Regions from separate parts of the Janthinobacterium sp. JC611 genome, predicted to be linked through region 1. Evidence: predicted binding sites of a transcription regulator. Region 1 holds the regulator's gene; each other region holds the start of a gene.
What was found. The regulator FNR, encoded in region 1, switches genes on or off when oxygen is low (the NO sensors DNR and NnrR bind a similar motif). The targets are predictions, from matches to a motif close to TTGATNNNNATCAA.
Positions count from the first base shown of each region.

Region 2: J0O65_RS04310 (lipid-binding SYLF domain-containing protein) is a predicted target of FNR. The motif match lies at 3,070-3,083, and genes of this name have one in related genera.
Region 3: J0O65_RS11865 (universal stress protein) is a predicted target of FNR. The motif match lies at 1,595-1,608, and genes of this name have one in related genera.
Region 4: J0O65_RS23345 (FliM/FliN family flagellar motor switch protein) is a predicted target of FNR. The motif match lies at 1,370-1,383, and genes of this name have one in related genera.

Region 1 is NZ_JAFLJN010000085.1:66,301-70,469, forward strand. Features, by position in the region: gene ccoG (cytochrome c oxidase accessory protein CcoG) at 1-16, shown strand, start outside; gene J0O65_RS27070 (FixH family protein) at 119-643, shown strand; gene fnr (fumarate/nitrate reduction transcriptional regulator Fnr) at 781-1,539, opposite strand; gene J0O65_RS27080 (response regulator) at 1,778-4,169, shown strand, end outside.
Region 2 is NZ_JAFLJN010000003.1:302,960-307,128, forward strand. Features, by position in the region: gene J0O65_RS04300 (bifunctional aminoglycoside phosphotransferase/ATP-binding protein) at 1-1,432, opposite strand, end outside; gene J0O65_RS04305 (universal stress protein) at 1,651-2,088, opposite strand; gene J0O65_RS04310 (lipid-binding SYLF domain-containing protein) at 2,257-2,982, opposite strand; gene J0O65_RS04315 (nitroreductase family protein) at 3,299-3,973, shown strand; gene J0O65_RS04320 (flavodoxin family protein) at 4,028-4,169, shown strand, end outside.
Region 3 is NZ_JAFLJN010000015.1:196,986-201,154, reverse strand. Features, by position in the region: gene J0O65_RS11875 (enoyl-CoA hydratase) at 1-146, opposite strand, end outside; gene J0O65_RS11870 (MFS transporter) at 242-1,525, shown strand; gene J0O65_RS11865 (universal stress protein) at 1,663-2,100, shown strand; gene mltA (murein transglycosylase A) at 2,141-3,409, opposite strand; gene J0O65_RS28120 (hypothetical protein) at 3,432-3,566, shown strand; gene apaG (Co2+/Mg2+ efflux facilitator ApaG/CorD) at 3,590-3,964, opposite strand; gene rpe (ribulose-phosphate 3-epimerase) at 4,129-4,169, shown strand, end outside.
Region 4 is NZ_JAFLJN010000037.1:183,194-187,362, forward strand. Features, by position in the region: gene J0O65_RS23340 (FliM/FliN family flagellar motor switch protein) at 1-323, opposite strand, end outside; gene J0O65_RS23345 (FliM/FliN family flagellar motor switch protein) at 325-1,125, opposite strand; gene fliE (flagellar hook-basal body complex protein FliE) at 1,754-2,092, shown strand; gene fliF (flagellar basal-body MS-ring/collar protein FliF) at 2,153-3,886, shown strand; gene J0O65_RS23360 (flagellar motor switch protein FliG) at 3,864-4,169, shown strand, end outside.

The DNA of each region.
Region 1 (4,169 bases):
CATCGTGCCGCGTTAACAAGGAAAGGCGGACGGGGACCGGGTGCCCTCGCCGCCGCCACGAAGTTGCAGGAAGGCCGGTCCCCGCATGGGGACTGGCTGATTAAACAGGAGAAATAGCATGTCCGACAGTCTGAAACTGCAAGCGCCCGTTGCACCGTGGTACAAGCATCGCTGGCCATGGCTGCTGATGATCGGCCCCGGCCTGTCCGTGGTCGTCGGCAGCTTCATGGGCTATATCGCGTTTACGCAGCCCGATGCGCTGGTGGTGGGCGATTATTACAAGCAGGGCAAGGCGATCAACCAGGATTTGAAGCGCGACACGGTCGCCAGCGACCTGGCGATGGATACCAGCCTGTCGTACGACGTGGCGTCGGCGCGCCTCAGTGGTTCCGTGCACAGCTTCGGCAAGGCTTACCAGGGGCCTTTGCAGCTGCACCTGGCGCATGCGACGTTACCGGAAAAGGATATCAAGCTGCTGGTGCAACCCGATGCGGCCGGCAATTTTTCCGTCGCGCTGCCGATGCTCGAGCGCAGCCGCTGGCAAGTGCTGGTGGAAAACGACAAACGCGAGTGGCGCCTGTCCGGCATCTGGACCTGGCCGCTGCAACGCAGCATCGCGCTGCATGCGGATGAAGAACTGTAACGTACAGTGCCGGGAAAACCGTAGCGAGCGGCCGTGATTTGTGGTTGAGAAGCGCAGCTGTGCTATGCACGGGGGCGCCGAGCCAGCGAGCATCGCAGACCGCAAAGCGCGACGCGCAGTAGGTTTTGACGGTGCTGTTACTTGCAGGTGTCCGTGCCGGCCGTTATGGCTTTCAACTTGGCCGGCTGCAGGATCTCGATCTCGCGGTTGGAGACGCGCAGCCAGCCTTCCTTCTTGAACTTGGACAGCAGGCGGCTGACGCTCTCGATGGTCAGGCCCAGGTAGTTGCCGATTTCCTCGCGCGACATGCGCAGCTGGAATTTGCTGCCCGAATAGCCGCGCGCCTCGTAGCGCGACGCCAGGTTGACGATGAAGGCGGCAAAACGCTGCGTCGCCTGCATATTGCCCAGCAACAGCATCACGCTTTGCTCGCGCGTGATTTCCTGGCTCATCATGCGGTGGAAATGGCGCAGCAGGGTCGGCATATTGCCCAGCAATTGTTCCAGGCTGGAAAACGGAATTTCACACACTTCGCTGTCTTCCAGCGCCACCGCGTTACAGTGGTGACGGTCGGCGCTGATGGCGTCCATGCCCAGCAATTCGCCCGCCATCTGGAAACCCGTCACCTGCTCCTCGCCACCCGGATTGATCTGGTAGGTCTTGAAGTGGCCCAGGCGGATCGCGTACAGGTTCTGGAACGGGTCGCCGATGCGGAACAGCGAGGCGCCGCGCGCGATCTTGCGACGACGGCCGATGATCTGGTCCAGCCTGTCCATATCGCCCATATCGAGGCCCATCGGCAGGCACAATTGATGCATGCTGCAGGTCGAGCATCGCGCACGCAACGCTTCCACGTTCACTGTGGGCAAGGTGGGAGTGAGTAGCGCTTCAGTCATGTCGGTACCTTTTAGAAAATGCAACAACGAGTTTACTGCATACACGGTTGCCGTGTGCCAATTTCACCGCAATTTCGCTGAAAAACGATCTCCAGCCTTTAATTATATGGCAACATCGTCAAAAGCCCAGGCGGGGAAGGCCATTTGCGTGGCGATGCTTGCCAAGTTGATGTATTGATAGGAAAATTCCTAACAGCATTATCTGCCGCCTGTGCCGCACGGTACTGAAAAGGAAATCATGAAGCCTCTCGGCATTAAAGCAAAAGTCGCGCTGGCCACCAGCCTGACCTCGATCGCCATGATCGCGCTGGTCACCATGATCCAGGTGCGGCACATGCGCGACGACTTCACCCGCGTATTGCTGAGCCAACAGGCGTCCCTGATCACCCGCACCGCTGCCGAGCTCGACGACAAGCTGGGCATGCTGCTGCAGATCGTCGCCCTGACGGCGAAACAGCAGCCGCCGGAGCTGATCGCCCAGCCGGACAAGCTGCGCGAATACTATGCGCGCCGCTCGATGCTGGTGCTGTTCGACGACGTGCTGGTGCTCGACGCGCAAGGCGCCATCGTGGCCGACATGCCGAAGGTGGCGGGGCGCGCCGGCATCAACGTCGCCGAGCGCGAGTACTTCCAGGCCGTGCTGCGCACGCGCCAGCCCATGATCACCGAACCGATGCTGGGCAAGTCCAGCGGCATGCCCATCGTGCAGATGGTCGCGCCCGTGCTGGCCGCCGACGGCCAGGTGGCCGGCGTCGTGATCGGCGTGCTGCGCCTGTACAAGGACAACCTGCTGGGGCGCCTGCGCTCGGAAAAGATCGGCAAGAGCGGCTATTACTTCATTCTCACGCGCGGCGCCGTGCCGCGCTACGTGCTGCACCCCGATACCAGCCGCTTGCTGCAGCCGCGCCAGCCGAACGCCAACCTGGCCACCACGCAGCTGCTGCAGGACGACGGCGAAGGCAGCATGGTCAGCACCAACAGCCGCGGCATCACGGCCGTCAACAGCTTCAAGCGCCTGAAATCGGTGAACTGGCTGCTGGCCGCCTCGCTGCCCGTCGACGATGCCTTCGAACCGTTCGATGGCGTGCTGTACCGGCTGGTGCTGTGGAGCATCCTCGCCTCGCTGCTGGCCGCCTTTGTACTGGGCTGGGTCACCGTGCGCCTGCTGTCGCCGCTGGTGCGCCTGCGCGATACCCTGCTGGCCCTGCGCACCAGCGGCAGCCGCTTCACCCCCGTGCCGGTGCAGCAGCGCGACGAGATCGGCGAACTGACGGAAGCGTTCAACGGCCTGATGAGCGAACGCGACCGTCTGCAGCAGGAACTCGAAGCGCGCGCGGCCGAGCTGGAACAGGAGCGCGACCGGGCCGAGGCGGCCAACCGCGCGAAGAGCGATTTCGTGGCCAACATGAGCCATGAAATCCGCACGCCCCTCAATGCCGTGCTGGGCATGGTGTATTTGCTGGGCAATACCAAGCTCGATACGGAACAGCGCAAGTATCTGACCATGGTGCGCGTGGCGGGCCAGTCGCTGCTGGGCATTCTCAACGACGTGCTCGACTATTCGAAGATCGAGGCGCGCCGCATGGAATTGTCGCCCGTCGAATTCGACCTCGACGAAGTCATGAATACCCTGGCCACGACGATGACGATGAACGCGGGCGAGAAGGAGCTGGAACTGGCCATCGCCGTCGAGCCCGACGTGCCGCGGCGCCTCGTGGGCGACGCCCAGCGCCTGCAGCAAATCCTCGTCAACCTGGCCGGCAACGCCATCAAGTTCACCGAGAGCGGCGAAGTGGTGGTGGCCGTCAGCCTGGCCGAGAGCGAGAGCGGCCGCGCCTGGCTGCGCTTCGAAGTGCGCGACACGGGCATCGGCATGACGGAACTGCAGCAACAGCAGCTGTTCGCCGCGTTTTCCCAGGGCGACCAGAGCATCACGCGGCGCTTCGGCGGCACGGGCCTGGGCCTGGCCATCAGCAAGCAGCTGATCCGCATGATGGGCGGCGACATCGCCGTCGCCAGCAGCGAAGGCAAGGGCAGCCGCTTCTGGTTCAGCGTGCCCTTCGAGATGCTGGCGCAGCCGGCCGGGACGCGCCGCACGCCGGCGCTGGGTCAGCTGCGCCTGCTGGTGGCCGACGACAACCGCACCACGCGCGAACTGATCGTCAAGCTGATCGAGGCGTGGGGCTGGCTGGCCGACGAAGTGGACTCCGGCTTCGCCGCCATCGAACTGTACCGCGAACGGCTGGCGCAGCGGCAACCGTACGATGTGGTGCTGGCCGACTGGCACATGCCCGTCATGGACGGCCTGGCGACGGCCAAGGCCATTCGCCAGGCCGCTGCCGGCCAGCGCCAGCCCATCGTGGTGATGGTCAACGCCTTCGCCCGCAACCACCTGGAGGAAATCTCCAGCGCGGCCGAGGCCGACGTCGTGCTGATGAAGCCGATCACCGGATCGAGCCTGTTCGACGCCCTGCACCAGGCGCTGATCGCGAAGAACGACGGCGGCGAACAGCGCATGCTGCACCAGCCGCTGGGCACGGAACTGGCCGGCGTGCATTTCCTGCTGGTGGAAGACAATCATTTGAACCAGGCCGTGGCGCGCGGCATCCTCGAACACATGGGCGCCACCC
Region 2 (4,169 bases), on a different contig from region 1:
CGGCCAGACGCGCTTGCAGCACGGCCAGCGGCGCACTCACCTGCAGCAGCAGGAACGCCGCCCGGCAGCGCCGCGCCAGGCGGCGAAAGGCCTGGCGCCGCTCGCGTTCCAGGAACGCGGCATCGACCAGCATCGGGAACCCGGCCACCAGGCCCGTGCGCGCGAACCGCGCCAGCTGACGATAGGTAGCGGTATTGCTGGCGCGATCATACATGCCTGCGCCCGGCAGGGACGGATGGCGCGATGTCAGCGCGCCGGCATGCAGCCGCTTGCGCTCGACATCCGAGCGCAGGCGCACTGCCTCCAGCGGTTCGACCAGCCTATCGCACAGCCATGACTTGCCGCTGCCGGACAGGCCGTGGGCAATGATCAGCGATGGCGCGCCAGGCGCGGCACACGCATGCGCGAACGCCAGGTAGCGTGACGCCCGGGCCAGCGCCGCGATGCGTCCAGGCTTGCCGGACACGGCACGCAGCAAGGCAACCTTGCAGCGGACCAGCGCCCGCTGCACCCGATAATAAGGCAGCACGGCCAGGCAATCGTAGTCGCCGCTGCGTTCCAGATAGTCATTCAACAGGCGCGCGGCAAGGACGCCCTGCCCCTGGCATTGCAGATCCATCCAGATGAACGCCAAATCCTGCGCCACATCGATCCAGCGCAAGCCCGCATTGAATTCGATGCCGTCGAAAACGCGAACCCGTCCATCCAGCGTCAGGATGTTGCCACAATGCAAATCACCATGACATTCGCGCACCCGGCCTTCCGCCTTGCGTCTCGCAAACACCCGCGCCAGGCGCCGGTGTTGCTCCCTGAGCCAGCCGGCTATCGCGGCCAGCAGGGTGCGCTGGCGCCGGCTACTCAACAGGGTAGCAACGCCATCGCAGTCTTCCTGCGTGCGGGCAACCACCAGCCTGGCGCTCCCCCAAGGCTGCGCCCGCGCGGTACGCGGGGCGCCAGCATGAAAATCCGCCAGCAGCACCGCAAGGCCCCTGACCTCGGCCGTTCCAAGCTGTCCGGCGTCAAGCCGCGCCTGCCACAATGCGGTCTGCGCGAAGCGACGCATGCGCACCGCCACCTCCAGCACCGTTCCCGGCCCGTCGATGACGGGACGCGAGCAACTGCCGTTGACGCTCGCCAGGCCCAGATACAGTTCCGGCGCAAGGCGCCGATTCAGGCGCAACTCTTCTTCGCAGGCAACGCGCCGTGCCGCCAGGCTGCCATAATCAAGCACGTCGCGCCGTATGGCCTTCTTGAATTTGTAGGCCAGATCCCCCGTCAGCAGTATCCAGGAGATATCGGTCTCGATCAGTTGCGTTCGCGCACCATCGCTCCCCAAGCGACGCGCCAGAAGGTGCAATAGCCGAGCCTGTTGCATGGCCACGCGGTCCTGCATGCCTGGCGATACAGGACGTCCATCGAGCGAGAAATTCAATTCGGCCTGCCTTGCAAAAGTCCTTCCTGTCCCCGGGCGTGACCGGTGGAAGCGAGACCGCACCAGCAAACCGGCTACGGCCTCTGCAGGGGGAAGCATGAGAACCGACGCGCTGACGCAAGACAGCATCGCTTGCTTCCCCATGGTTGCGGACCAGGCCGCCTGCGCCCATCCAGCTGACGCAATCGGTGCGATGGCACACGCCGCAGGGCTACCTGTCAGCGATATACGAGCACTGGCAACTTGCTGTGTGTCAGCACTTTCTGTGTCTCGCTGCCCATCAGCATACCCCGCATCCCACGCCGTCCATGCGACGCCATGGCGATCAGGTCGCAGTGGCGGCTGTGCGCAGCCTCGATAATCGCCTCATGGGGATCGTCGTGTTCCATGACCAGCGTCTCATACACGACGCCTTGCGCGCGAGCCGCCTCGGCCACTTGTTCCAGGCAAGCCCTGGCACGCGCCTGGCTATGCGCCGCATAGGTTTCAGGCGTATCGCGCAGCATTTCCGCGCTGGTGCTGAGCACGTGGAACGGCGCCACGACGTGTACGGCCGTCAAGCGTGCACCGCAATCTTTCGCAAACGCCACGCACTGCGCCAGCGCCGCGCGGGACGGGGCTTCCCCATCCGTGGGAAACAAGATGTGTTGAAACATGGCGTACTCCCTGCAGGGTACTAAATTACTTAGCATTAACATCAACCAGCTCGCTACCACGATGCCTTGCTGCCCGGCCACCTGCCAATATGGCAGAGCTGGAACAGGCAGCAAACACGGCTCTGGCGCCAGAGGATATCTGGCATGGCGCCGGCAACGAGGCTGGCCCTATCTGGCAACAGTGGATGCGCTGCCCAAGGCTTGCTGCAACGGCTGGGCCTGCGGATTGCTCACGGTGCCGGCGGCGATATCCTGCGGCCACAGCGCACGGCCATAATAGGCGTTGGTCATGCGCTGATTGAAACGGATATCGTTCACACCCACCGTCAGTACGTCGCCAAACAAGCCCTTGGAGGCGCTCCAGGCCACCACATCGCCGTTGCCCGCCGTGCTCTGGGCCAGCTTGCTCCAGTTGACCACCGTCAGGCCCGCATCGGCGCTCAGCGAGAAGTTATTCTTCTTCATGAATTCCTGTACCGCCTTGTCGTTGTTGAGCACCAGCGCCATCGGCCCCCCTTCGATACCGGCCTGCAGGCCGACCGTCAGGCCGCCCAGATTGTAGAAGGCGGGGCCGCTCCAGCCGCCATCGGCGCGCTTCAACAGCAAGAGTCCCGCGCCGCCATGCGCGCCGATACCCAATGCGGCCCGCCCGTAGGAAGGAACGATCAGCACGCCTTTTGCCTGCTGCAGCAGTTGCTTCATGCGCGGTTCCGCGTCGAGCTGGCGCACTACCGCCAGCGCTTCCGTCACCCGTTGCGCCGCCGTCTGCGCCGTCTCGGCGCCCGCCTCATTCCTGGCAGCCGCGCCATCGCCGGACTGCGCCGTGGCGCCACCGGCGAGTGCGCCTAAGAATCCGGCAAAAAGCCATGCCTTGATATGGTGCTGGATATGCATACGTCCTCCTGTGCTTGCAGCCTGTCGTGATGCGCCGTACATGACCGGCGCGGAAGCATCATACTAGGACGGCGCGCGCTGGGCACTTTGATGTGCGACAAAGGCGTGGAAAAAAATATGAAGGAGAGTTGACGCGAAACAATACGGTAAATGCTCAGTCTGCCAAGTGTCCAGGCAGGCGCCATTCAGCGCCGCCGCGCCATGGCAAAACAGCGCGAACTCTTTCCCCCGTCCGCAGGTCGAACCCACATCCGGAGGCAGCCGCCTCCTGCTAGCTGTCACGACCCTGAACCAGCCTTATCTGAAGGAGCATGCCATGAGTCCGGAAACGAGCCTGCTGACCAGCGATCCGCTACTGCACAACCTGCCACTCGAGAGTGGACAAAGCGCACTGACACCGCTGAGCCAGTCGCTGTGCCAGCTGCTGGAGCAACGGCGCAGCGAGCGTCTTTTCTCGTCGCGCCCGGTACCGGCGCCGGTGCTGGCGCAGCTGCTGTGGGCCGCCTGCGGCGTGAACCGCCAGGAGACGGGACAGCGCACCGCGCCATCGGCGAAGAACTGGCAGGAGATCGATATCTACGTGGCCCAGGACGACGGGCTGTTCCTGTTCGAACCTGCCGCCGGCGCACTGCGCCAGCTGGGACAGCGCGATGTGCGCGCCGCCACCGGCTGGCAGGACTTCGTCGCCGGCGCGCCCGTCAACCTGGTGTATGTCGCCGATCTGGCCAGGATGGATCACGCTCCCCGCTGGGAGCAGAAATTCTATGCCGCGCTCGACACCGGCTTCATCAGCCAGAACGTCTACCTGTTCTGCGCCGCGCAGGGCCTCGCCACCGTGGCCCGCGCCTGGGTGGACCGCCCGGTGCTGGCGCACGTCCTTGGGTTGCGGGACACCCAGCGCATCATGCTGGCGCAGACGGTGGGTTTTCCCGGCCAAGCAATGCAGGCCGCAGCCACGACTGACGGGCAGCCGAACGGTAGCGCCAGCTGACGCGGCCCCGCCCCACCACCACCTCGCCACCATCTGTCCATGGAGGAATGCACCGTGAAAAGCTGTCTGATCGTCTACTATTCGCGCACCGGCGTGACCGACCAGGCCGCCCATGCGCTGGCCGCGGCATGCGGCGCCGATATCGAAGCGCTGCAGCCGCTGCGCTCCTACCGCAACGCCGGCGGCTTCCTGCGCG
Region 3 (4,169 bases), on a different contig from region 1:
ATATTGTCATCCGCATCGAACTTCAGCAGGGCGTCGCCCAGCTCATTCATCATATTGTCGTTCAAGGCGTTCAATGCCTTCGGGCGATTCAGGCGGATGACCGCCACTTTGTCCTGGATATCGATGATCAAGTCTTCGTATTGCATAGTGTCTCCTCTGGATGAACGGTGCAACGATTGTAGCGGCTAACGGCAGCGGCGCGACAGGCGCGCTGCTATTATTGTGAGTCCGATCATCTTTTATCGAGCTGCGTATTTTCTCCTCCTTCTTTCAATACTGCGCCCATTACCTGCGCGGCGACGGCAGCGCCGCCAGCGTCAATTTTCGCCGTCTATGGTTCAGCAATGGCCTCAATTGCTTTGGCGCCCAGATCACCTCGCTGGCCCTGCCCCTGTGCGCGGTACTCTTGCTGCATGCAACGCCGGAACAGATGGGCGTGCTGGTCGCCCTGCAGGCGCTGCCGTTCGCCCTGTTCGGCTTGCCCGTCGGCGTGCTGCTGGATCGGCGCAGCAAGCACCCGATCATGCTCTTCAGCGAAAGCATGTCCGGCCTGGCCCTGGCCAGCGTGGCCGTGGCTTACTGGTGCGGCGTGCTGTCGATGCCGTGGTTATATATAGTGGGGTTCATCATCGGCACGGGCTTTGTCGTCGGCGGCGGCGCCGAGCAAGTGTTTTTGACCTTCCTGGTGGGCCGCGATGGCTTGATCGATGCGCAATCGAAATTCGCCGCCACCGAATCGGCTTCGCGCCTGATCGGCCCCGGCCTGGCCGGCGTGCTGGTGCAGGTCTTGTCCGCGCCCGCCGCCATCCTGTGCACGGCGTGCGCTTATCTGATTTCCGTCTTCAATTTGCGCGCCATGAGCGTGCGCGACCCACGGCCGGCGCCCTCCGACAAGCACGCCCTGCGCGACATCGCCGACGGCTTGCTGTTCGTCTGGCGCGAACCACTGCTGCGCGCACTGGCCTGGGGCGCCGGCATCTGGCACTTCCTGTTTTACGCCAGCATGGCCTTGACGGTGCTGTTCGCCACACGCAACCTGGGCATGAGCCCTGGCGTGCTGGGCATGACGCAGATGCTGGGCGGCGCCGGCGTCCTGCTCAGCGCCTTCATCGTCAAACCGCTGACGAAGCGCTATGGCGCCGGACGCACCATCCTGATCGGCCTGGCATCGACCTCGCTCTGCTTTGCCCTGACACCAACGATTCCGGCAGCACTGTTTGGCAGCGCGGTCGCCAGCGCCGTCGCTTATGCCGTGCTGATGTTCTTTTTCGATTGCGGCGTGATGCTGTTTTTTATTCCCTACCTGGGCTTGCGCCAGAAAGTCACGCCCGACCCCATGCTGGGCCGCATGACGTCGACCATGCGCTTCCTGACGGTGGCGACGGCGCCGCTGGGCGCGCTGGCCGCCGGCTGGGTAGCGGAACACTTCGGCGTGCGCAATGGCCTGGTTTGCATCGCGGCAGGCAGCATCCTGTTGACGATTGCCATGGTGTGGGGCACGCCGCTGCGTAGCGTGCGCACCTGAAGCGATGAACGGGCATACACTGCCAGAAGATTGCCTTGGCGACACTATTCATGCCAAAGCTTGCGAGGTTTGATTTATATCAAGGTTTTAATTGATGTAAATCCATAAGCTGTCTGACATCACTTGAGGAGCACGCCATGTTTAACACCATCTTATTTCCCACCGACGGCTCGCCGTTGTCCGACAAAGCCGCCGAGACCGCCCTCGCCTTCGCCCAATTGAACAAGGCCAAGCTGGTCGCCATCAGCGTGGTGCAGCCTTTCCCGTTCTCGCCGATGGCCGACGGCGGCATCGTGCTCGACGCCAGCCTGTATGAACAGCAGATGCAGGAAGCATCGCAACGCGCCATCGACAAGATCGGCGCGGCGGCACGCGCCGCCGGCGTGCCCTTCGAAGGCGTGGTGGCCGTGTCGCCGAGCCCGCACGACGAAATCGTCAATGCGGCGCAAACCCACCATTGCGACATCATCCTGATGGCCTCGCATGGCCGCAAGGGCTTGAACAAGCTGTTCGTGGGCAGCGAAACGCAAAAAGTGCTGGCGCATACGCACTTGCCAGTGATGGTCCTGCGCTAACCTTGCGCTAGCGCAATCCCCGCCCGGCGCCGCGATAAACTCAGCGCGCCGGCGCCTGCTTCGGCAGCAACACCCACACGGCGCCGCTCTGCTTCATGCGGCCCGCATTCTCGGCCGCTTCCGCGCCAAAACCAAAGAAATAATCGACACGGATCGGCCCGCGAATGGCGCCGCCCGTATCCTGCGCCATCACCAGGCGCTGCATGGGAATCTCGCTGTTGGCTTGCGTGGTGGACAGGAACACGGGCGCACCGAGCGGCAGGAAGCGCGAATCGATGGCCACCGAGCGCTGCGGCGTCAGCGGCACGCCCAGCGCCCCCTTCGGCCCCACTTTCGGATCGGGCAGGCGCTCTTCCTTGAAGAACACATAGCTGGGATTGGCATTGAACAATTCATCCTTGCGCGTGGGATGGCCGGCGATCCACGCCTTGATGCCCTGCGCCGACGCCTGGTTCAACGTCAGCTCGCCCTTGTCGACCAGGTAGCGGCCGATCGATTTGTAGGGGTGGCCGTTTTGATCCGCATACGCCACGCGCACGGTTTCCTGCGTATCGGTCAGCTGCACGCGCCCGGAACCCTGCACTTGCAGGAAGAACGCCTCGACTTCGTCATCCACCCACAGCAATTCCTTGCCCGTGACGGAGGTGGCGCGCTCGATGTCGGCGCGGGTCGCATACGGTATCACCTTCTTGCCGACCAGCTTGCCACGCAAGCGCATGTTCTTCAATTCCGGATACACGCCGGCCAGGTCGACCGAAACCAGGTCGTCGGGCACCTTGTACAGCGGCGTCTGGTACGGGCCGCCGCGCTTGCGCGCGCCGTGCAGCAACGGTTCGTAATAGCCGGTGACGAGGCCGGTGCTGGCGCCATCGGCGGTGACGACTTGATTGGGCACAAAGAAGGTTTCGAAAAACAGGCGGATGGCCTTGTCGCTGTCGGCATTCACCTGGCGCGCGATCGTGCACGATTCCTTCCAGTCAGGACGCTTCACCAGCACGCCACACGAAGCCATGAAGGCGGGCCAGGCGGCGCGCATGTCGTCGCGGGCCCAGCCAGGCAAGGCGGCAAACTTGGCGGGCACGAAGGTAGGAGCAGCCACATCCGCGGCCTCCTTGGCGTCGGCCGGCTTGGCCGGCACCGGCTTGACGACGGTCGGAGCGATGGCCGGCGCCTTGCCGCCGGTGGCAGCAGGCGGCGCCGACGGCGTGGTGCAGGCGGAAAGCGCAAGCGCGACGGCGCCGACTGAAACGGGTAGACTACCGCGTGTAAAGAGATGGCGGGTAAATACTAAGCTGCGGGTAAATAACATAGGGGTGCGTATGTGGATCTTGATGATAGAGGCGCTGGTGGCGTTCTTCTTGCTGGCATTCATAGTCTGGTGGACCATGTATTCGGGTAAAAAACCCGCACCGCCGGCACGCAAGCAGCTCGGTGAAGAGCAGGACGCCACCGAAAAACTGAAATAAGGGGGCAAGCCCCCGGCGTTTCGTCAATGCAGGGTACGCGGCACCGACAGCACGAACTCGGGAATCAAAGCTTCAAACTGATGGCCGTCTTCGGCCACGCAAAAATATTCGCCATGCATCGAGCCTTGCGGCGTGCCCAGCATGGTGCCGCTCGTGTATTCGAACTGCTCGCCCGGCTGCAGCAGCGGCTGGTGGCCGACGGCGCCCAGGCCGCGCACCTCTTCCACCTTGTTGTTCGCATCCGTGATGACCCAGTGGCGCGAAATCAGTTGCGCGCCAACGGTCCCCGTGTTGACGACGCGGATCGTGTAGCTGAACACGTGCCGCCCCTGGTCCGGCGCCGATTGCTCGGGCAGATATTGCGTCTTGACCGTTACCGTAAATTCATAAGTCGCCATCGTCATTCCTATTCAGACATTGCCAGTCGTATTGTGTGTCGCGCGCGACGCCTTGTTCATCGCGTGATGCGTATTCTGTGTTTCACCGTATTCAATCAGGCATGGTAGCGGTGTCAGGCGTAAAATAGCGCAAATCGCATTTTCTATCCTTTGGCTACTTCACCATGACAACATTCCGTATCGCTCCCAGCATCCTGTCCGCCGA
Region 4 (4,169 bases), on a different contig from region 1:
ACTTTCAGGCCATAGTTCTCGCCGGCCACCACCACTTCGGCACGGCCGATCGGCGTGCCGTTGACCTTGATCACCAGCGGTTCGCCGGCCAGCATGTCGAGTTCGATCACGCTTTCCGGGCCGATGGCCATCAACTCTTCCAGCGATATGCGGGCCGAGCCCACTTCCAGGGTCAGGGTGACGGGAATCTTGCGCATCATCTGCGGAATGTCGCGCCGCGCGCGGCCGCTGGCCACTTCGGACACGTCGCCCTGGTCGATGATCATGTCATCGCCCAGGTCTTCCAGCAGGGTTTCGCTCTGGTTGGTATCGGTCATATTCATATTATTCGACATCTTCAAAGGAGGTTAAACAGAGCTTGCCCTTGTGTTCGGAAACAGCAGCTGTAAATAAACGGGAATCGTCGAGCATGACGTCGGTACGGCTGAGGCTAACGGGAATCACGTCGCCCACGCGCAGGTCGAACAAGGCGCCCAGTTGCACCTGTTTGCTGACGAGCCGGCCTTCCAGCGTCACTTGCAAACGCGACGCCAGCGGGCGCACGCTGCCACGCAAGGCTTTCTTCGCCTGCGCGCGCTCGGGCAGCAGCCCGCGCAACACGTCGGCCATCAGGCGCTTGTCCAGCGAGAACCAGAACTGACCGCTCTGCCCCGCTTCGACGTCGCTCAGCGCCACGGTGACGATCCAGCTGCCGCGCGCCGGATGCACGCCCGACTGCGCGGCGACCTCGGCACTGGTGTCGATGTCGCTGCTCTTGCCCAGGGTTTGCAGGTTCTTGTGGACGCGGGCGAACAAACTGTTCACCAACTGTTGTCCAAGCACCACAGCGAGGCGCTCCTCCGTGGCGGTCACGCGCACCTGCGCCGGATCGGGCAGCGCCCCCTTGGCGCCGGCACTACCATAGCGATAGTTCAGCACGCTCAAGAGTATCTGCCGTTCGAGGGCAAAGCCCGTCTGGCCGGCCGGCGTGGAAAAACTCAGCCAGCGGTTCACGCTGTCTTCGTTCTCCACGCGCGACAAGGTCACGGCATCGATCTGGAAGTTGCCCCAGTAGCGACGACTCATCGGCTGGCGCAAGGCCACGGCCAGGTCGTCGCGTAGCTGGGCGCCGAATACATGCAGCAAATGAACAGGACGTCCAAGCAGACAGGAATCGAGGACTTGATGGCGCACAGTTTGATCTGTCTTGGTAATGATTGTCATGTAGTGGTCATGTCGGTATTGCGGTGGCAGAACAAATTATACGGATCGCCCGAAATTAAATACAGCGTCATCTTGCCCTGGCGAACTGGTCCGCAAGCAAACGATTGCGCATCGTATCGCATGCTAGATGACTACGGTGCTGAACAATACATGAAAAAGCCAAATATTGCCATGTATCAATATTCCTTGAGGCAATCCTCTCTTTACTTTATAGTTGCCTACAGGTAAGCTTATGGCGACCAAATGTCGATTTGCAGTGCGCCATTCCGCTTACCTGATTCCGGTTTTATGGCAGTTTCCAGTTCTTCTTATTGCCATCAGCAGAAACCATTATCAGATAAATATTAGTTGTCATGGCCATGTAAATCACGTCGGCATGGGTTTGCCGGGGTTGTTTGAATCTGCTTGAGCGGATGGTGTGGCAACTGATAAAACTGATGGGCCCTGCACATCGGGCCGGGCACGATGGCATTGAATCTAATGTCTGCCGGAATGGCAACACCAGTAATTCTGATTGATACGTCACCGCATATTGAAAGTAGAGGGCACGATGAGCAACGAACTCGCAGGTCTGATCAAGGCCGATCTGGCAGCACTGAGCAATGACGCGCGCGCCCTGGGCGCCAGCATCGCGCCGGCCGCCCAGTTCGGCGCACCGGAAGCATCCGGCTTCTCCTTCGCGCAAAGCATGCAAGACGCCATCGGCAAGGTCAACGGCGATGACCGCCTGGCCGCGCAAAAAATGAGCGACGTCGACAGCGGCAAGAGCGACGACATGGTCGGCGCCATGCTGGCCAGCCAGGAAGCGAGCCTGTCCTTCTCCATGTTGATGCAAGTGCGCAACAAAGTCATGGGCGCCGTCGACGAACTCATCAAACTGCCTCTGTAATCTTCACGTCCTGATCCACGCCCAGCCTCCCAGCGAAAGTTACCCCAAGTGATTACCACCATGAAGTCCGCATTTGCGCGCTGGCGCCCTGGCGCCCAGCCCGCCATCCCGCCCGCCCTGCTGAAAAACCTGGTTCCCATCGTCGTGCTGGCCATCGGCATCACCGCCATGGTGACCATGTATGCCTGGCGCGACCAGGCCAACTACAAGCCGGTGTTTGGCGCGCGCGAAAAAGTGGCCGTGACGGACATGATGGCCACGCTGGACGCCGAGCACATCCCCTACCGCCTGCATCCGGACAGCGGCCAGGTGCTGGTGCCCGACGCCATGTTGGGCAAGGTGCGCATGCTGCTCGCCTCGAAGGGCGTGACGGCGCAACTGCCGGCCGGCCTGGAACTGATGGACAAGAATGACCCGCTGGGTGTGTCCCAGTTCGTGCAGGACGTGCGCTTCCGCCGCGGCCTGGAAGGCGAACTGGCGCAAAGCATCATGACGATGGACGCGATCGCTTCGGCGCGCGTCCATCTGTCGATTGCCAAGTCGACGTCGTTCGTCGCCAGCGACGGCGACAAATCGTCCGCCTCGATCGTGGTGGCGCTGAAACCGGGCCGCACCCTGGCGCCGGAACAGATCGCCGCCGTCATCAACATGGTGGCCGGCAGCGTCGCCAGCCTGGCGCCCACGCGCGTGAGCCTGGTCGACCAGGGCGGCAACCTGCTGTCCGCGCACGTCGACCTGACGGACGGCTTCGATGCCTCGGCCGCCGGCAATGAAGGCGCCAAGCGCTTCCAGGATGAGATCCGCCGCAACGTCACGGGCTTGCTCGGTCCCGTCATCGGCGAAGACAACTTCAAGCTCAGCGTGACGGCCGCCGTGAACAACGACCGCGTGGACGAAACGCTGGAAAAATACGGCGAAGCCCCGAAAGTGACGAGCGAAGCGATGCGCGAAGAACAGGAACGCAACCGCACCGTGGCCGGCATCCCGGGCAGCCTGTCGAACCGTCCGCCGGCGGCCGCCGTGCCGGCACCGACCGACGCCGCCGGCGCCGCCCCTGCCGATGGCGCGCCGAAGCCGTCCGACGACGGCACGGCCCGCAAGAACGCCACCACGCGCCAGTACGCCTACGACCGCAGCATCACGCAGATCAAGCGCAGCCGTGGCCGCCTGGAAAAACTCAGCGTCGCCGTCGTCCTCAACAGCGCCGCCGCACCGAATCCGAAAACCGGCTGGACTCCTGCCGAACTGGGCAATATTGAAAAAATGCTCAACAGCGGCCTCGGCATCAACGCCCAGCGCGGCGACAGCCTGAGCCTGACGGCGCTGCCCTTCCCGGCCAAGCCGCCCGTGGCGCAGTGGTGGGAAGAGCGCGACACCGTCGTCGATTTCAGCAGCTGGCTGCTGTACGCCCTGGGCGCCGTGCTCGGCTACTTCCTGATCCTGCGTCCGCTGCTGCGCCTGTTGACCACGCGCCTGGCGCCGCCGACGCTGAAACAGCTCGACCCGGCCCTGGCACTGGGCGGCAGCAACGCCGCCGGCGCGAATGGCGCGGCCGTTGCCGGCGCGCCTGCCCTGGGCGTGAATGGCACACCGCTGGCGCTCGAAGGCGAAGCCGCCGCCGGCGGCAGCATGCCGGTCGTGCCGCTGCTGGAAAATTATGACTTGCCGCCACCCGGCTCGGCGGTCGACGTGATGGTCGACCACCTGAAAGTGCTGGCGGAAAAAGAACCCGAGCGTGTCGCCGAAGTCGTCAAACAATGGATGCAGAAAAATGGCCGAACTCAACAACAATAATTTCCCTGACGACGCAGAAGTCGAGAGCGTCAATCTGAGCCCTGTGGAACAGGCCGCCATCGTGCTGCTGAGCATCGGCGAAGAACAGGCGGCCAATGTGCTGCGCTGCCTGTCGCGTGAAGAATTGCTGGAAGTCACGCAGGTGATGTCGCGCATGAGCGGCATCAAGGTCGAATCCGTGAAAACGGCCATGCAGACCTTCTTCGACGACTACCGCCAGCAAAGCGGCGTGCACGGCGCCTCGCGCAGCTACCTGAAGCGCTCGCTGGACATGGCGCTGGGC